4 regions of the Lysinibacillus sp. RC79 genome follow, and region 2 is predicted to be linked to each of the others. Evidence: riboswitches for the same ligand, from Rfam matches in the RefSeq annotation. Region 2 holds a riboswitch; each other region holds the start of a gene.
What was found. A riboswitch is a leader RNA that binds a small molecule or an ion and turns the genes downstream of it on or off. The one in region 2 is predicted to bind S-adenosylmethionine.
Positions count from the first base shown of each region.

Region 1: another riboswitch for S-adenosylmethionine. It lies ahead of ABH968_RS02810 (methionine ABC transporter ATP-binding protein); the one in region 2 lies ahead of metA (homoserine O-acetyltransferase MetA).
Region 3: another riboswitch for S-adenosylmethionine. It lies ahead of metK (methionine adenosyltransferase); the one in region 2 lies ahead of metA (homoserine O-acetyltransferase MetA).
Region 4: another riboswitch for S-adenosylmethionine. It lies ahead of ABH968_RS27410 (MetQ/NlpA family ABC transporter substrate-binding protein); the one in region 2 lies ahead of metA (homoserine O-acetyltransferase MetA).

Region 1 covers NZ_JBGCCD010000002.1:114,915-120,066, reverse strand. Annotated here, with positions in the region: gene ABH968_RS02830 (arsenate reductase family protein) at 626-982, shown strand; gene gcvH (glycine cleavage system protein GcvH) at 1,063-1,443, shown strand; gene ABH968_RS02820 (toprim domain-containing protein) at 1,630-1,971, shown strand; gene ABH968_RS02815 (thioredoxin family protein) at 1,988-2,290, shown strand; SAM riboswitch class I at 2,356-2,460, shown strand; gene ABH968_RS02810 (methionine ABC transporter ATP-binding protein) at 2,543-3,571, shown strand; gene ABH968_RS02805 (methionine ABC transporter permease) at 3,561-4,229, shown strand; gene ABH968_RS02800 (MetQ/NlpA family ABC transporter substrate-binding protein) at 4,347-5,152, shown strand, end outside.
Region 2 covers NZ_JBGCCD010000009.1:151,629-156,780, forward strand. Annotated here, with positions in the region: gene ABH968_RS11475 (endospore germination permease) at 32-1,717, shown strand; gene metA (homoserine O-acetyltransferase MetA) at 1,790-2,725, opposite strand; SAM riboswitch class I at 2,884-2,994, opposite strand; gene ABH968_RS11485 (nucleotide excision repair endonuclease) at 3,189-3,560, shown strand; gene ABH968_RS11490 (TrmB family transcriptional regulator) at 3,633-4,415, opposite strand; gene ABH968_RS11495 (TSUP family transporter) at 4,542-5,152, shown strand, end outside.
Region 3 covers NZ_JBGCCD010000014.1:39,028-44,179, forward strand. Annotated here, with positions in the region: gene ABH968_RS14690 (alpha/beta hydrolase) at 1-99, opposite strand, end outside; gene pckA (phosphoenolpyruvate carboxykinase (ATP)) at 820-2,406, opposite strand; SAM riboswitch class I at 2,954-3,072, shown strand; gene metK (methionine adenosyltransferase) at 3,373-4,569, shown strand; gene ABH968_RS14705 (gamma carbonic anhydrase) at 4,741-5,152, opposite strand, start outside.
Region 4 covers NZ_JBGCCD010000058.1:1,401-6,552, forward strand. Annotated here, with positions in the region: gene ABH968_RS27400 (PhzF family phenazine biosynthesis protein) at 1-417, opposite strand, end outside; gene ABH968_RS27405 (pyridoxal phosphate-dependent aminotransferase) at 555-1,724, shown strand; SAM riboswitch class I at 1,939-2,044, shown strand; gene ABH968_RS27410 (MetQ/NlpA family ABC transporter substrate-binding protein) at 2,284-3,108, shown strand; gene ABH968_RS27415 (methionine ABC transporter ATP-binding protein) at 3,214-4,239, shown strand; gene ABH968_RS27420 (methionine ABC transporter permease) at 4,232-4,903, shown strand; gene ABH968_RS27425 (enoyl-CoA hydratase/isomerase family protein) at 4,917-5,152, shown strand, end outside.

The DNA.
Region 1 (5,152 bases), on a different contig from region 2:
CAAAATGAGGGGGATGATTTCCGTTCCAGGCTACTCGCTTTCCCACGGGAGTCGAGTAGCCTTCCACTCCAATCAACAATATCGTAGAACTTTAATAAATTTTAAGTATGTCAAAGGAGAACGCTGGGGCTACTCATCATAATCAATCAGAATAGTGTCGGCGATTGTACATCTGTTGTGGCTGCCGCTTTGCTTTCGTACCAAAAAACACTGGTTGCTAAAGTTTGATTTTATTACTCAAAATCAGAGAAACATGTAAGAAACACGCTATATGAATTGGTTGATTGGAGTGGGGGCTGGGCGACTCCTTGGGGATCAGCAATAGAGGAACGAAGGCTAAAATCATCACATCCTGTGATAACGCCTTCGTGACCAACATCGGTGCTGCTGCCGCTTTGCTTTCGCGCAAAAAACATCTGTTGGCCCGAGACCCTGGAGCGAGCAACGCGAGTGAAGCGGCTCATCGGACGCCCCCAGGAAAGCGCCCAGCCGGAACGGAAATCAACCCCACGCTATGGAATAATATTGTTTCATTTTGGTTCGCAACGGTTATGATGGTATACTACAGAAAATGAGGGGGACACGAAAATGTAGTGTCCTAAAATGATAGTAGAGGAGCCTATAAATGACGATTCAATTTATTCAATATCCGAAATGTACTACTTGCAAAAAAGCTCAAAAATGGCTAAATGACAATGGGGTTTCATACGAAGAGGTACACATTGTCGAACAACCGCCTACAAAGGACGAATTATCAAACTTATGGCAAGCTAGTGGACAACCGTTAAAGAAATTTTTTAATACTTCTGGTATGAAATATCGAGAGCTTGGCTTGAAGGATAAACTTGCAGAAATGACTGAAGAGGAGCAGCTTGAACTGCTTGCGTCAGATGGTATGTTGATTAAACGTCCGATTGTAACCGATGGAAAAAAAGTTACTTTAGGGTTTAAAGAATCAGATTTTGAGCAAGCTTGGAAATAACGCTTTTAATCTTGTTTTTATGGAAGAAGTATGGCACACTGAAAATGAATATATTACATATTTATGGAGGGGTTTTTTGCATGAGCACACCTAAAGACTTACGTTACTCTGAAGAGCACGAATGGGTAAAAGTAGAAGATGGTAAAGTACGTATCGGTATTTCTCATTTCGCACAATCTGAACTTGGAGATATCGTTTTCGTTGAGCTTCCACAAGTTGGCGACGAAATCAAAACTGATGATCCATTCGGTAGCGTAGAATCTGTAAAAACAGTTTCTGAATTATACGCACCAATCTCAGGTACAGTAGTTGAAGTAAATGCAGATTTAGAAGATAGCCCAGAATTCGTTAATGAATCACCATATGAAAAAGCATGGATGGTCGTTGTAGAGCCTGCTGATGCATCAGAAGTTGAAAAGCTTATGACAGCTGAGCAATACGAAGAAATGATTGCTGAATAAGACAAGCCTGTATTAGAAAAACGTCGGAAACTACCGACGTTTTTTATTATCTTCATTCATCCTGCTCCTATAGTAAGTGAGGTGAATGTAAGTATATTCCTTTATCAATAGGTGTCTAACTGTATCAACGATAAAGTTTATTGATATAATGGATTATAAGGGATATGTCTAAATGGGGGTGGCGTGATGGTCGAGGGAAAATGCTTAATTGTCGAAGGTCGATCGGATAAGCTTCAAATTGAACCTATTTTAAATGAAGATGTTAAAATACTTTGTACGAATGGTACAATTGGTGTGCATCAATTAGAAGAGCTACTTGATCCATACGAGGGTTGTGAGCTTTATACGTTTTTTGATGCAGATACATCGGGTGATAAACTACGAGCATTAATGGACAGACATTATCCAGAGGCTGAGCATTTACGTACGATGCCAACATATAAGGAAGTTGAGACAACTCCGAGGAAAGTGTTAGCGGCGATATTGCTTCGTGCACATTTCTCAATCCATAATGAATATATTTTGTAAGGTTGCGTGAAAAATGATGGAAGAATGGTCAAAAGAGCAGTGGGACGCGGTTGTCCTGTCAGGTGAAAAGGCTGCCTTTTATTTATATACGCCTATGTGTGGAACGTGTGCAGTTGCATCGAAAATGATGATGGTTATTGAGCAATTGCTGCCACAGCTACAGGTTGGTAAAGCGAATATTAATTTTATAGAGCAAATAGCTTTTGATCATAAAATCGAAAGTGTACCATGTTTACTCGTATGTGAAGGCGGAAAAGTGACAGAAAAGGTTTATGCCTTCCAATCCGTACCATATTTATACGAATTATTAAAAAATTAATTGACTGAACTTTACTCGCGTGGTAAAGTAACAAATATATTAAAAAAACAATTAAATATATCGAACTCTTATAAAGAGCGGCGGAGGGAAGTGCCCTATGAAGCCCGGCAACCATCACAATCGTGAAAAGGTGCCAAATCACCCAAAGATTTATCTTTGAAAGATGAGAGAACGGTTTAGCGTATATTACGTGACCCCTTCTACTTGTCTATAAGTGAAGGGGTTTTTTATATGAGAAAAGGAGAATTCGCTATGATTCAGCTTCAAAATATTACGAAGAAATACAAAACCGCGAATGGCGAATTAACTGCAGTCAAAGACGTCAACCTTTCTATCAATAAAGGTGAAATTTTTGGCATTATCGGCTATAGTGGCGCTGGTAAAAGTACAATGATTCGCTTGTTAAACGGTTTAGAAAAGCCTACATCTGGTACGGTGACGGTTAACAATCAAGCATTTTCATCCATAAAGGGGCAAAAGCTCAGAGATGCTAGACAAAAGGTTAGTATGATTTTCCAGCATTTCAATTTACTTTGGTCTAGAACTGTTGAAGAAAACATCGCTTTCCCCCTAGAAATCGCAGGTGTTCCAAAGGCAAAACGTGAAGCACATGTGAAAGAATTAATAACTTTAGTTGGCTTAGAAGGGCGCGCTAAAGCATATCCATCACAACTTTCAGGGGGACAAAAGCAACGTGTAGGTATCGCTCGTGCGCTTGCTAATAATCCAGAGGTATTGTTATGTGATGAGGCAACATCCGCACTCGATCCGGAGACAACAGATGCTATCCTTGATCTCCTTGTCGATATTAACGAACGATTAGGTCTAACGATTGTGTTAATCACACATGAAATGCACGTTATTCGCAAAATTTGTCATCGTGTAGCGGTTATGGAAGCTGGAGAAATTGTAGAACGTGGTGAAGTATTACAAGTATTCCAAGCTCCACAAGCTGCCATTACGAAAAAATTCGTTTCTCAAATTACAGATACGAAGGAAACACAAGAAACTGTGGCACAAATTAAAGCAAATTACCCTAATGGACAACTTGTTAAGCTAATCTTTGTAGGAGAAAAAACAGAGCAGCCTGTCATTTCACATCTTGTGAAACAGTTTGATGTAGAAGTAAGTATTGTACATGGTAATATTTCGCAAACGAAAAATGGAGCGTACGGTACACTTGTTGTACAAATTGTTGGCTCAGAGGAAAATGTTGCTGCTGCACTGAGCTACTTAAATACAGTCGAAGTACAAACGGAGGTGATTACAAATGCTAACTAGTCTTTTTCCGAATGTCGACTGGGAAAAAATGTGGGACGCTACGTATGAAACGTTGTACATGACAACAATTTCTACGGTCATCACATTTATACTTGGATTAGTAATTGGAATCTTATTGTTTTTATCAAGTCCCAACCAACTATGGGCCAATAAAATTGTGAACTTTTTAACAGGATCAATCGTTAACATTTTCCGTTCGATTCCATTTATCGTTTTGATTATTTTATTAATTCCATTTACGAAATTTTTACTTGGCACAATTCGTGGCGCAGATGCGGCTTTACCAGCACTAATTATTGGAGCTGCACCATTCTATGCACGAATGGTATTAATTGCTTTACGTGAAATTGATAAAGGTGTTATTGAAGCAGCTCGTTCAATGGGTGCCAAAACGTCAACGATTATTTGGAAAGTATTAATTCCAGAATCGTTACCAGCGCTTATTTCTGGTCTTACTGTAACAGCTGTAGCACTTGTCGGTTATACTGCGATGGCAGGTATTATCGGTGCAGGTGGTCTAGGAAACTTAGCATTCTTAGATGGTTTCCAACGTAATCGCCAAGATGTAACTTTAATGGCGACTATATTAATCTTAATAGTAGTATTTATTATTCAATGGATTGGCGACATGATTACGATCAAAACAGATAAACGCTAAAGAGGGGCTAATAAAAATTGTAGTGACAAAAAGAGTATCTCGCTACGAACATCTAAGAGGTTATCTCGGTTTTATACCGCTAACATATTTAAATAAGTAAAAAGGGAGAGTAATAAAATGAAGAAGTTATTAGCAGGATTATTTTTATCAGTATTAGTACTAGCTTTAGCCGCTTGTGGTGCTGGTAAAAAAGAAGATACAAGCTCAAACTCATCATCTGGTGATAGTAAAGAAAACGTAACGTTAACAGTAGGTGCTTCGAATACACCTCATGCGGTTATTCTGGAAAAAGCAAAACCAATTTTAGCTAAAGAAGGTATCGATCTTAAAATTGAAACATATCAAGACTATGTATTACCAAACCAAGATTTAGAATCTGGCGAACTTGATGCAAACTACTTCCAACACATCCCTTATTTAGAGAAGGAAATTAAAGAAAAGGGTTATGATTTTGTAAACGCTGGTGGTATTCACATTGAGCCAATCGGTATCTACTCTAAAAAATATAAATCTCTTGAGGATTTACCAAAGGGTGCAACAATTTTACTTTCTAACTCTGTTGCAGACCACGGGCGTATGCTTTCATTATTAGAAGCTAAGGGCTTAATTAAACTTAAGGATGGAGTAGATAAAACATCTGCTGAACTTAAAGATATTGAAGATAATCCAAAAAACTTCAAATTCGATGCAAATACAGCTCCTGAAATGCTTGTACAAATGTATGAAAATAATGAAGGTGATGCAGTTCTTATCAATTCTAACTACGCAATCGACAACGGACTAAATCCAATGGAAGATTCTATTTCTCTTGAAGATAAAGAATCTCCGTATGTAAACATTATCGCTGTACGTGCTGGTGATGAAACAAAATCAGAAATTAAAAAATTAATAGAAGTATTAAAATCTAAAGAAATCCAAGACTT
Region 2 (5,152 bases):
AGGAACTTTTAAGAAAAAAGGTAGTGTTCATATGGAAAAAGAAATAATTAGCTCAAGACAATTTATGATCATTACCTTTCTCTCTTCAATTGGGACAGCCATATTAATTAGCCCCGCTAGTGTAACAAGTGAAGCAAAACAAGATGCCTGGATTGCAGCGATCATTAGTGTCGTTTTAAGTTTACTCTTAATAAAGCTTTTCGTTACTCTAGGAAAACGGACACCTACCCTTACATTTGTAGAGGCTAATGAAAAGATATTAGGTCGCTTTTTCGGAAAAATAACTTCGATTGGCTTTATTATTCTATCCTTTCTTTCTGCCGGTGAATTATTATATTTCATTGGCATTTTCATGAAAACAGAAGTTATGCCAGAAACACCTACGATGGCCTTTGCTTTTCTGTTCAGTATTATCATTATTTATGCAGCATTTCTAGGAATTGAAGTTTTTGCCCGTTCTGCAGAAATACTATTCCCAATGTTTATTTTAATTTTTATTTTTTTTGTAGTTTGTATTTCACCATCCGTCCATATGGAAAATCTACAGCCAATAATGGAAGTACCAACAAAATCATTATTCTTTAGTATTATTCGATTAATGAGTATTTTTTCATTCCCACTTGTCATATTATTAATGATTTTTCCTTCTATTGTTAACGTCCATAAATCAGCACAAAAAGGTTTTTACATTGGCACAATTCTTGGAGGTATTGTCTTAATTGCTATCATCACACTGGCTATCCTTGTCCTAGGTCCAGCAAATACTGCTGCTCGGACATTTCCTAGCTATTCATTAGCCCAAAGAATTTCAATCGGGAATTTTTTGCAGCGTATTGAAGTGATTATGGCAGCCATGTGGATAATATCAATTTATATTAAAACTTTTATGTTTTTTTACGCTGGGGTCATCGGCATCGCACAAATATGTAAAATTAACAATCATCGACCGCTCATTTTTCCATTCGGAATGATTATCCTTGGACTTTCACTAATTGTTCATCCTAGTATCATTCATTCAGATATTTACAATAGAGAAACCTGGCCTATTTTTTCCTTTATTTTCGCAATCTTATTACCATTAGTTTTACTACTTGTCGCAAAAATTCGCAAAATTAACGGTAATCAAGGAAATAATACAAAAAGTAATTGTAGTACACAGAATGAAAGTGGTAGTAAAAACGGAAATGCTACACAAGGTGCAGGTAGCAATAATAACGATAATTCTTCACAGAGTGATAGCAATTGCAATGCTGGAAATGCTACTCAAAATGAAAGTAGCAGTAATGGCGGAAATGCTTCTCAAAATGTAAGTACTAGTAATAACGATAATTCTACTCAAAGTGATAGTAGTAGCAATGCCGGAAATACTACTCAAAGTGCCAGTAATAGTAATAACAATAATTCTACTCAAAATGCAAGTAGTAACAATGCCGGAAATGCTACTCAAAGTGCAAGTAGTAGTAATAACGATAATTTTACTCAAAGAGATAGTAATAGCAATGCCGGAAATACTACTCAAAATGAAAGTAGTAGCAACACCGGTAATGCTACTCAAAATGTAAGTAGTAATAATAACGAAGATTCTACTCAAAGTGCAAGTAGTAGTAATAACGAAAATCCATCGCAGAGTGATAGTAGCAGCAATACTACACAAAATGATAGCGATACCGGCAATACTCCAAAAAGTGATAAAAATAAAAATTCATTAGAAAATTAACAACATAAAGGCGTAAAAAAATGATGACCCTGTAATAAAAAGGTCATCATTTTTAATAGCTATTAAATAGCATTATATATGATATTCAATTTCATCAACGAAATCCCACTCGTAAGGTGTTTCTTGGTATACATAGTAGTTCAACCAATTCGAGAATAATAAATGTGTATGGGCACGCCACGAATTAATCGGTTCATTTGCTGGATTATCATGTGGGAAGTAATTCACAGGTACATCAATATCTAATCCTTTCGCAACATCACGACTATATTCATCAGCTAACGTTGTCGCATCATATTCAAGATGGCCAGTAATCATAATGTTTTTATTATCCTTAGATTGCACAATGAAAACACCAGCATCTTCTGAATAAGATAGTAAACGTAAATCAGGATGATTGAGTACTTCATCAATTGATACAGATGTATAACGTGAATGTGGTGCCGTAAATGAATCGCTAAAGCCACGTACTAAATCCACTGTTAAATCCGTAATGACATGAGAATATACACCTGAGCATTTAGCAGGAAGCTCAATTTTACCGATACCGTAATGATGGTATAACGCCGCCTGAGCACCCCAACATATATGTAAGACTGATGTTACGTTTGTTTTGGACCAATCCATAATTTCTGAAATTTCCTGCCAGTAGTTCACTTCTTCAAATGCCATTTTTTCTACTGGTGCACCCGTAATAATCATGCCATCATAACGGCGATGACGAATTTGATTGAAGGTCGTGTAAAATAACTGTAAATGTGATTTACTGACATTTTTCGATTCATGCGTAGCTGTATTTAAAAATGTAATATTCACTTGTAACGGTGTATTACCTAATAAACGTAGTAATTGCAGCTCTGTTTTTTCTTTTTCCGGCATTAAATTAAAAATTAATATATTTAACGGACGGATTTGTTGAGTTTTTGCTCTATCCTCTTCCATTACAAAGATTTTTTCCTCCCGTAAATGTTCTCCAGCTGGTAAGTTTTTCGGAATATTAATTGGCATCTTGCATTCCCCTCTCTTTAATTTCTCTCTGTTAAAATCATTTAGTGCTTTAATATCAATGCACGGGCCCTGCGCAAAGTTGATTATGTCAAACGATGAAATTAAAAAATCCCCCTCATTCCAGTTGAGATAGAATGAGAAGGATTTTTCCACGTTCACTCTTATCTCTCAAAGGACAAATCCTTTGCTGGAATTAGCACCTTTCTAACTTTTGTTAGAGGTTGCTGAAGCGTCATCGGGCCAAATCCCTCAACTTCTCATGATAAGATTATTTAATTAAAAAGAATTGTAACATGAACAATTAAGAATATCAATAATACATAGAATATTTTGTTATTAATTATGCATGTCATTGGGTAATTTGTTTAACACTAATCTTGAATGTTTACATCATGAATTGATGGTAAACATGCTGTATTTATGTTAACATATACCTTTAGTAACAGAGAGGAACGTGAATAGTTTGATTAAAATTGAATTTCCAAAACCAGATTTAGTGATTCGCCAACGCGAACAAGATTTAAAGCCAGGTGATGTACCAATCACACCGTACCATGGTTTTATTGATTTCCATAAAATCACACGTGAAAACGGTGGTATTTTCTTATTCTACAATGAAGAGAACGAACTATTATTTGTCGGTAAAGCACGTAAAATCCGTCAACGTATTAAAAAGCATTTCGAGGACAATGTGTCACCGATGAAAAATCACCGTAATGAAATTTTCAAAATTGAAGTGTATGAAGTGGAAGATCCAATGGAACGTGAAATTTACGAAACATACGCGATCAATTCATTCCGCGCTAAATACAATGTTGATAAAGTTTTTTATTAATATTTAACGAAAAAAGAATCTGCTTGCCCTCTGTAATGTACATGATGGCTTGCAGATTCTTTTTCAATACTTTCATTCTAAGAAAAAGGCTTTACGTTCTTTAGTAATCCATTCTCCAAGCTCCTTATCATCGCGCTTTAATAGTCGATTGACAAGCACGTCATGCCATATATAATCTTCTAATAAATAAATATGAACAGGATCATTTGTAATAAAAGCCGTTTCTTGATTTGACGGTGAGTGACCATAAATCATTTGCTTGCCATCTATCGATAAAATAAACCAATGAGGTGTAGACGCATTCCTCGTATAGCGAGTGATACGGTGCTGGTCAATGGAAGCTAAATGGTCCTCCACATACAAGGTAATCCCATGAACAGGGATATGCTTCGCGACCTCATGTATATCTTCTCGCAATTCTTCATACATATCTTCCCACATTGATAATAGTACTTTTTTCTGCGCTTTTTTTAATAATGACTGACAGTAATTGACGATTGCCTCTTTTCCTTTTAGCGTGACAACCTTATGCTCCGCTTCCTGCTCTTTTACCTCTAATTTTTCTAATTGATCACTAATCGACGTAAAATTCGATTGCCAACGTTGCTGAATTTGTTGTAAAAACACAGCAACAGGAATGGAAGAGTAAGTCGTTTGATCGACAGTTTCTTCTTTTAGTACTAACCCTTTTTCAACGAGTACATCAAGTATGTCGTATATTCTTGCACGTGGGATACCAGAATTTTTACTTACTTGATAGGCACTCACATGACTATTTTGGACGAGTGCAGTATAGGCCTTTGCTTCATATTCTGTGAATCCCAGTTCTTTTAATTGGGCGATTAATAATTCCATCGAATCCCTCCATTTCCTCTATTATAAGTTAAGGCTATGAAGATAAGCCAATGAAAAAAATTAGTCTTTACAGCTTCGCGAAATTTAGTTACTATTTCAGTAGTAACTATCAGAAGAGGTGTAAGCATGCTATTTGAAGTAGATTTAAATGTAGTCATATTATTAATATCTTTTGGATTTTTAGCCGCCTTTGTGGATGCGGTCGTTGGTGGTGGTGGCTTAATTGCATTACCTGCCCTTATGTTTGCTGGTTTAAATCCAGCAGCAGCGGTTGCGACCAATAAACTTGCCGGTACCATGGGTTCTTTGACATCTACCATTTCCTTTTATCGTTCCGGTCAGCTAGAAATTCGTTCAGTTATCAAATACTTTCCTTTAGCCTTTGTGGGATCACTTTTTGGAGCTTGGACTGTACATTTAATCAATCCTGAATTACTAAAACCACTTATGCTCCTAATGCTTGCTGCTGTTGCAATCTATACAATCTTTAAAAAAGATTGGGGTTCAGTAGCTGCGGTCAAAAATTTAAAGTTTACACACTTAGTTTTATTCATGCTGTTGTTATTTAGCATTGGGTTTTATGATGGGTTCCTTGGTCCAGGAACTGGCTCATTTTTAATTTTTAGCTTTTTATTAGTCGGCTTCGATTTCTTAAAGGCTGCAGGAAATGCAAAATTTCTAAACTTAGCAAGTAATTTTGCTGGTCTTTTAATGTTCGCCTACCTAGGTCAGATTCA
Region 3 (5,152 bases), on a different contig from region 2:
GAAGTTATAGAAATAATTCCCTGCAAAAAATCCAGCCACAACAAACAATACTAATAGAAGACTGACAATGGTAATAATCACTTTATACTTTCTTTTCATATATTTCCCCCTAAAACTACTATTATGAATTATACACAAAGTTACTAATATGAAAAGTAGAATTCTCTAAATAGGGGAATATAAAAAAAGGGAAACGACTCTAATCGTTTCCTTTGCATGTTGTTGAAATGCTATTATGTCAATGGAATTAAGGTGTTTTATTAAATAAAGTATGGCTCTTCGGCAAAACGAGGGGTTGATTTCCGTTCCGACTGAGCGCTTTGTTGCTGACGCTTCGCTTTCGCACAGATAAAAACATTTGCCGCTGACGCTTCGCTTTCGCGCAGAGCAGAGCTTCCTGGGGGCGTCCGATGAGCCGCTTCACTCGCGCTGTTCGCTCCAGGATCTCGGGCCAACACGATGTTGGTCACGAAGGCGTTATCACAGGATGTGATGCTCTTAGCCTTCGTTCCACTATTGCTAATCCCCAAGGAGTCGCTCAGTCTCCACTCCAATCAACCAAGTCATTAGCATGTCACTCTAATTTATAGTAATAAAACAAAACTTCAGCCACAGTTTTTTTGCGAAAGCGAAGCGAAGCGACAGCAACAACAACGAAGCGGAGGAAGCGGCCTGATGCTAGCTCACAGGAAAGCGAGTAACATGGAATGGAAATCACCCTCAATTAAAGCTCCAAAACATTCTCAAAGATTTCCTGGACCATTTTGTCTTTCAACACAAAAAAGGGAACGACTGAAATCGTTCCCTTTGCTTAATGAATTATTTTAATGGACCGCCAAGTTTAGTGATAGCTTCAGAAACATTTGAGAATTTCTTGAAGTTTTCGGTGAATAAACCAGCAAGTTCAGAAGCTTTTTTATCATAAGCAGCTTTGTCTGCCCATGCATCACGAGGATTAAGCACTTCTGTTGGTACACCTTCAATAGAAGTTGGAATGTTTAAACCGAATACTGAATCTTGAATTGTTTCAACATTAGCTAATTTGCCATCAATTGCAGCACGTACCATTGCACGAGTGTAAGAAAGCTTCATACGGCTACCAGTACCATATTCGCCACCAGTCCAACCAGTGTTCACTAAGAATACTTGTGCACCGTGCTCGTCAATTTTTTGACCTAACATTTCAGCATAAACTGTTGCTGGAAGTGGAAGGAATGGAGAACCGAAGCAAGTTGAGAATACTGGTTCTGGCTCTGTTACACCACGTTCTGTACCAGCAAGTTTAGATGTGAAACCGCTTAGGAAGTGGTACATTGCTTGCTCTTTTGTTAATTTACTGATTGGAGGTAATACACCAAATGCATCAGCTGTTAAGAAGATGATTGTTTTTGGGTGACCTGCAACAGATGGATCAACAATATTTTCAATGTATTGAATTGGATAAGCTACACGTGTATTTTCTGTTAATGAACCATCATCATAGTTACAAACTCGAGTTTCTGGATCAACAGCTACGTTTTCTAGAACAGAACCGAAGCGGATTGCGTTGTAGATTTCTGGTTCTTTTTCAGCAGAAAGGTTAATTGTTTTTGCATAGCAACCGCCCTCAATGTTGAATACACCATTATCAGACCAACCGTGTTCATCGTCACCGATAAGCTTACGGTCAGGGTCAGCTGATAAAGTAGTTTTACCAGTACCAGATAAACCGAAGAATAATGCAACATCACCAGTTTCACCAACGTTTGCTGAGCAGTGCATTGAAAGGATGCCTTGTTGTGGTAATAAGTAGTTCATAATACCGAAAATAGATTTTTTGATTTCACCAGCGTATTCAGTACCACCGATTAGGATAATTTTCTTTTCAAGTGATACTATGATGAAAGTTTCAGAGGCTGTGCCATCAACAGCAGGGTCTGCTTTAAAGTTAGGAGCTGAGATAACAGTGAAGTCAGCAACATGAGAAGCTAATTCTTCTGCAGTTGGACGGATAAATAATTGATGAGCGAAAAGATTGTGCCAAGCATATTCATTGATTACTTGGATGCTTAATTGCGAATCTTTGTCAGCACCAGCAAAGCCTTTGAATACGAATAATTCGTCACGTTCTTTTAAATATTTTACTACTTTTACATATAAGTTATCGAACACTTCAGAAGAAATTGGTCGGTTAACTTTGCCCCAGTCAATTTTATCTTTTGTGCTATCTTCTTCTACCGTATATTTATCTTTAGGTGAACGACCAGTGTATTTGCCAGTTTCTGCACGAACTGCGCCATCTACTGTTAACATAGCTTCACCACGAGAAGTAGCCTTTTCAGCTAATTGTGGTACTGAAAGTTGAACATTAATGTTACCGCCGCTTAATAATTCCTTCAGTTCGTTTGCAATTTCTACTGAATTCATCGATTAAATACCATCCTTTTTTATAGTATTCCCTAGAGTTTGAGGGAGATTTTCTTAATTTCAAAAATAGTATAACACAATTGCTTAAATAATCTATACTAATTCAGAAATTATTTTTCAGATTTTATTACTTTTCAAGAAAACGACAAAAAGTAAATTGATTCGTTTTGATAATGCTTTTTACCCTATTTATAATAAGTGATCACACAATCACTTTCGACACAGCAAAATTGCGTTTGGAAGCTCTTGGCTAACATGAGGTTCGCACAGGATGTGAAGTCTTAGCTGGTTTTTTATCTGTTGGACTTGTCGTCAACTGAAAAGAGGCTACAATCATATTCATCCACCACATGTTCTGTAGCTACAAAATGTGCTGTAAAGGGGTCACACATATGTTAACACATGATGTGAGGTGGAGAATAGGGATTATTTTGTTTCAAATTACAGCATAATCCAAATTATAAATCCCATACTTTCTTTAAAAGAATACATTAAAAATATTTGACAACGTTCGACCTTTTACGTATTATGAGATATTGAACGGATACTCTTATCCCGAGCTGGTGGAGGGTCAGGCCCTGTGAAACCCGGCAACCTGCATGAACTATTTCACGACATGCGCTGGTGCCAACCTGATGCAAGGGGAAACCCCTTGAACGATAAGAGTGAAAGGTTATGAAGTCATTATTCCTTTCCTCATGTTAAGTAAACGTGAGAAAAGGATTTTTTTATTGTTAAAAACGAATATAAAGGTAAGTATATAGTCCTTTCCTTATTAAAATGACGGATCTTTCGAAACCCTCGTGTTAAGAGCAACAGCTGTTTTATTGTGCGAAAGCGTAGTGCAAACGTAGCGACAGCAACAACGGCTTAAGAGTTCAATCCTTAGGGGGTGGACTTGACATGGGTAATGAGTACCGTATTAATTCGCAAATACTATTTGTAAAAGTAATAGGAGGAAACCAAATGACAAAACGTCGACTGTTTACATCAGAGAGTGTAACAGAAGGACATCCAGACAAAATTTGTGATCAAATTTCGGATGCCATTTTAGATGCTATTTTAGCAGAAGATCCAAACGCACGTGTAGCGTGTGAAACAACAGTAACAACAGGCTTAGTTTTAGTAGCAGGAGAAATTACTACTTCTACTTATGTAGATATTAAAGGTATCGTTCGTGATACTGTAGCAGAAATCGGTTATACACGTGGGAAATATGGCTTTGATGCTGAAAACCTAGCAGTACTTGTTGCTATTGGTGAGCAATCACCTGATATTGCTCAAGGTGTTGACCAAGCATTAGAGGCGCGTGAAGGCTCTATGACAGATGCTGACATTGAAGCAATTGGTGCAGGTGACCAAGGCTTAATGTTCGGTTATGCATGTAACGAAACGCCAGAGCTTATGCCATTACCAATCAGTTTAGCGCATAAATTGGCTCGTCGTTTAACGGAAGTACGTAAATCTGGTGAACTAGCATATTTACGTCCAGACGGAAAAACGCAAGTAACGATTGAATATGATGAAAACAATGTACCAGTGCGCGTGGATACGATTGTAATTTCAACACAGCATGACGAAGAAGCTACACTTGAGCAAATTCAAGCAGACTTAAAAGAATTCGTTATTGCTCCAGTTGTTCCAAGTGAATTACTAGATGCCAATACTAAATATTTCATCAACCCAACTGGCCGATTCGTAATTGGTGGTCCAAAAGGGGATGCTGGTCTAACTGGACGTAAAATCATCGTTGATACATACGGTGGCTATGCACGTCATGGTGGAGGTGCTTTCTCTGGTAAGGACGCAACTAAGGTAGACCGTTCAGCGGCATATGCAGCACGCTACGTGGCAAAAAATATCGTAGCAGCTGGTTTAGCAGAACGAGCTGAAGTACAACTAGCTTATGCGATTGGTGTTGCTCAACCTGTATCTATTGCTGTTGATACATTTGGGACAGGAAAAGTTACGGAAAGTGAAATTGTAAAATGGGTACGCGAGCTATTTGATCTACGCCCAGCAGGGATTATTAAAATGCTTAACCTTCGTCGCCCTATTTATAAGCAAACTGCAGCATATGGTCACTTCGGTCGTACAGACTTAAATGTACCTTGGGAACAAACAGACAAAGCTGACGCATTAAAAGAAAAAGCAGGCTTATAAGCTATTCAGCTAAAGTAATAAAGTAGCTGGAAAAATATTTTAAAATACTATTACAGAAAGGGGCTCAACATTCTAATAGCCCCTTTCGCTGTTTTTGTCGAAAAAGAGAAGCTCCTAATCATAATTATGTGTGGCTCGGTTGTTCAAGCAAACGTGGAGCTGTTGAAATAGCTATTTATTTTCTGTTTGAAGAGATTTATAGTATTGTCCTTTTTCTACATATTCACGTATGATGCGTTCCATATCTTCTTTATCTTCATCATTTAATTCTCTTACAACCTTTGCAGGACGCCCTAATGCTAAGCTATTTGGAGGAATGACTTTGCCAGGAGGTACAAGACTACCCGCCCCAATGAATGCACCCTCTCCAATCTCCGCTCCGTCTAATACTATAGAGCCCATACCTATTAAGGCTTTTTTACGAATCGTACAGCTATGTAAAGTTACTTGATGTCCGACTGTTACTTCATCTTCAATAATGAGCGAATATTTAGGGCTTTGATGTAAGCAACAGAGGTCTTGAATACTAACTCGTTTTCCGATAATTGTTGGTGATACATCCCCTCGAATAACTGTGTTAAAC
Region 4 (5,152 bases), on a different contig from region 2:
CGGTTTCATACCAAGCCATTCTTCAAGCTCCAAAGGACATTCAATCTCTTCTAACCGATACTTCTGAATTGTTATTTCAACTAGTTCATTCAACCAATTTGCTTGCAAAGGACCACTTAAAGTCTGAAATGTAATCGAAGAATTGACGGGTACAATCCCTTGTTTCCAGAGTAAAAAAGCACTAGCGATTGTTCCATGTCCACAAATCGGTATTTCCTTTGCTGGCGTAAACCATCTAAGAAAAAAATCATTATCTTTCTTTTGGACAAATGCTGTTGTTGGTACAGGGATCTCCTGAGCAATTTTCTGCATGGTCGCCTCAGGTATTGTTGAATCAAGTAAACAGACTGCTGTGGGATTTCCCTTGTAAAGTTCTGTAGTAAAAGCATTGACGATAAAATATGAGACTTTGTTCAATTTTTTCACCTCAAAATATAATTGGGTCTCTTTTAGTTTTTAGTTAACTGAAAAGACTCTAGACATTTAGTAAAAAAAGTAATACTATTTGCTTCATATCTTTAATAATTATTATATTCTGAAAAAGGTGAACATGCATGGAATTCTCAAAAAAACTACAGCAACTCCCAACTCAATTTTTTGCAGCACTTGTGCAAAAAGTAAACGCTGCTCTAGCTGAAGGGCGTGATGTTATCAATCTTGGTCAAGGTAATCCAGATCAGCCCACTCCTCCTCACATTATTAAAGCATTACAGGAGGCAGCAGAAAATTCTCAAAATCATAAATACTCTCCATTTCGTGGCATAGCTGAATTACGCCAAGCAGCAGCAAGCTTCTACAAACGTGAATACAATGTTGACATTGACCCTGAAACAGAGGTAGCTATTCTTGGTGGTACGAAAATCGGTCTTGTTGAGCTACCGTTAGCCGTTTTAAATCCCGGTGATACAATGCTATTACCGGATCCAGGATATCCAGATTACTTATCTGGTGTTATATTAGGTGATGTTAATTTTGAAGTCATGCCACTTTTTGCAGAAAATAATTTCCTGCCTGATTATAATGCTTTATCCGATGAAGTAAAAGAAAAGGCGAAGCTGCTTTACTTGAATTACCCGAATAACCCAACTGGTGGTACTGCAACACTTGAATTTTTCGAGGAAACAGTACGCTTTGCAAAAGAGCACAATATTATCGTATCACATGATTTTGCCTACGGGGCGATTGGGTTTGACGGCAATAGACCTATCAGTTTCCTGCAAGCAGACGGTGCGAAAGATGTCGGTATTGAAATGTATACATTATCCAAAACGTATAATATGGCAGGCTGGCGCATTGGTTTTGCAGTTGGTAACCCCGATATTGTTGCAGCCATTAACCTTATTCAAGATCATCTATTCTGTAGTCAATTTCCTGCAGTGCAACAAGCCGCGGCAGTTGCACTTACTGCTTCCCAGAGTTGCGCGGATGGGCTAAGAGTGACTTACGAGCATCGGCGAAACGTCCTGATCGAAGAAGCTCAGCGAATTGGTTGGCAAGTAACAGCACCGAAAGGCTCTTTCTTTGCATGGCTCCCTGTTCCATTAGGTTTTACGAGTGAACAATTTGCCGATTTATTGCTCGACAAAGCTGATATCGCAGTAGCTGCAGGCAATGGTTTCGGTCAATATGGTGAAGGCTATGTACGGGTTGGCTTACTTGTTAACGAAGACCGCTTACGTGAAGCGATCAGCAGAATTGAAAAATTAAACTTATTTAGCTCATGAACATTTCAATTCCCCTACCTTCCATTAGCTCAAACTTGCTATGGAAACAGTTTTTCATTTCACAATCTTTTTTTAGTTGCTCCAGCCCTTCTTCTAGCGGATTCTGTTTCAACTAAATATTATAATAAAATAAAAAATTTTAAAAATTCGATTGACTTACTATATCCTATAATTTATATTAGTTCTATCGGATTTACAAAAAAATATTATAAATCTCTTATCAAGAGTAGCTGAGGGACTGGCCCTATGAAGCTCGGCAACCTCCTTTTTTTAAGGAAGGTGCTAAATCCTGCAAACGATTATCGTTTGAAAGATAAGAGAGGACACTTTTTCATGAGCCTCTCTTAATTTTTTAAGAGAGTTTTTTTTATCTTCATTTATATGAAGATAAAAGCCTCCGGCGGATGTCACGGATTTTGAAAGGAATGAATTGTGCTAGCACAATTCAAAATCCGGACGGCATTGTTTATCTGTAGCGAAAGCAAAGCGTCAGCTACAATTACGCCAAGGCGAAATTGTTTTTTTAATAACCGATAAAACAACTTTGGAGGTATGTTTCATGAAAAAGAAAAACAAATTTTTACTAGGTTTAGCGAGTCTCACATTGGTAGCAGCATTAGTAGGCTGTGGTACTAAAGAAGACAGTAAAGGTAAGGCTATTAATGAAAATAAAATTGTAGTGGGTGTAACTTCTGGTCCACACGAACAAATTGCAGAAGTTGCTGCAAAAGTTGCCAAAGAAAATGGTTTAGAAGTAGAACTAAAAACTTTCTCTGATTATGTTTTACCAAATACATCGTTAGCCGAGGGTGATCTTGATGTAAACAGCTATCAACACAAGCCATTCCTCGAAACATTTAACAAAGATCACAATACAGATTTAGTGCCAGTAGGAAAAACAATTTTAAATCCTCTGGGCATATACTCTGAGAAATATAAATCACTCGATGAAGTTCCTGATGGTGCAACATTCGGATTACCAAATGATCCAACAAACGGAGCTCGTGCCCTATTTGTCCTTCAAGAGGCCGGCTATATTAAATTAAAAGACGGTACCGGCTTAACAGCATCTATTCGCGATGTGGAAGAAAATAAAAAGAATTTAAAATTCATAGAATTAGAGGCTGCACAAATTCCAAAACAGCTTAGTGAAGTAGATGTAGCAGCTATTAATACGAACTTCGCACTTGATGCTGGCATTAACCCTAAAAAAGATTCCATCCTTTTAGAATCTACGGACTCTCCATATGTGAATTACATTGTAGTACGTGCTGAAAACAAAGATGACCCAACGATCAAAAAATTTATTGAAGCTTATCAATCTGATGAAGTACGTAAATTTATAGAAGAAAAATTCCAAGGTTCTGTAATTCCAAGCTGGTAAGTGACGATTAAGGACCTTTCATAAAATCGAGAATCTGCGAGACTCCTACAGGAAAGCTAGCAGATTCTTGCTTTATAGAAGGTCTTAGAAAGGAGATATCACAGTATGATTCAATTAGAAAATATAACAAAAGAATTTAAAACTAAAAAAGGTATCGTCAAAGCAGTAGATGGTATTAACTTACATGTCAATAAAGGTGAAATTCATGGAGTTATTGGCTATAGTGGCGCAGGAAAAAGTACCCTTATTCGCTGTGTCAATTTATTAGAGCGTCCAACAACAGGAAAGGTATTAATCGATCATGTAGATATTACTTCCCTTTCTCTAAACGACCTTCGCAAAACTCGTCGAAAAATCGGGATGATTTTCCAGCATTTTAACCTCTTAAAAACAGCGACTGTTTACAACAATATCTCGGTACCATTAAAGCTTCTTGGCTATAATGACTCTGAAGTGAAAAAACGCGTTGCAAAATATGCAGAAATTGTTGGCCTAACAGAGAAATTAGATAGTTATCCTAGCCAGCTTTCAGGTGGTCAAAAACAACGTGTCGCTATTGCACGTGCCCTTGCCCAAGAGCCTGAAATTTTGCTCAGTGATGAAGCGACAAGTGCACTCGATCCTGAAACAACTGACGCCATTCTTGAGCTTCTCTTGAAAATTAATCGTGAGCTAGGCATCACTATTTTACTCATTACACATGAAATGAATGTTATTCAAAAAATTTGCGATGATGTATCCGTTCTTGAATCAGGGACAGTTGTGGAATATGGCTCTGCTATAGAACTATTTTCGAAGCCTCAGCATCCAACGACACGAAAATTTTTAAATACCATTTCTCAACGTAATTTATCCCCTTCCCTTATCGAGCAATTAAATGTTTCGGGAAGCGTTATTCGTTTAACATTCCTTGGTGAAAGTACAGGGAAACCATTACTAGCAGAAGTGAGCAAAGTTTATGATGTACAACCAAATATTTTAACAGCCAATATCATTGAATTAAAAAACGGCATTGTCGGTAATATTGTCGTGCATCTACACGGTGAGTCACATATCGTAGATAAAGCACTTAAGTATTTTGCAGAAAATGGGGTAAGCGTTGAAGAATTAGGAGGCGAATTAAATGAATAGCATTCAAAGCTTCTTTGCAGATTGGTCAGATGTTATTGGGAAATCCATTATCGAAACCTTCCAAATGGTCGGGATTTCATTATTCTTTTCTATTTTAATTGGGATTCCGTTAGGGCTTTTAATCGTTTTAACTCGTCCGGGGCAATCATTTGAAAATAAATTTCTCTATCAATTTTTCAATTTATTTATTAATATTATTCGCTCTGTACCGTTCATTATTTTACTATTCTTCATTTTACCGTTCACGAAGCTAATCGTTGGCACAACTATTGGTGTAAAAGGTGTTATTGTGCCGCTTGTTGTTTATACAGCTCCTTATATTGCGCGACTTATGGAAACGGCACTTTTAGAAGTTGATCCAGGTGTTGTGGAAGCTTATACAGCAATGGGTATTAAACGTCGTCATATTATTTGGAATGTCTTACTACGTGAGGCTCGCCCATCTATTATTTTAGGCTTAACGATTGCCACAATCGGTCTTATAGGCGCAACAGCAATGGCAGGAATGGTTGGTGCTGGTGGTTTAGGTGACCTTGCATACCGTTACGGTCATTTACGCTATGAGGTCGATGTGATGTATGCGACAGTGTTTATCTTAATCATCCTTGTTCAGATTATTCAATCAATAGGTAACCACTTTGCCGTGAAGCTAAAGAAAGATTAGTAGGAGGATTACGATGACAAATGAAATTTATGTAGAGAAAAATGGCTATATCGCTACCCTGGTGTTAAATCGACCCGAAAAACGCAACTCTTTATCGAGAGCTATGTTTCAAACCATTTTAGATAATCTCGAAGCATTACGTATAGATTCTTCTATTAAAATCTTAATTGTTCGTGGTGTAAATGAAGTTGCCTTTTCTTCAGGTGCAGATATTAGCGAGTTTTTAGACATTCGTTATGCAACCGATCA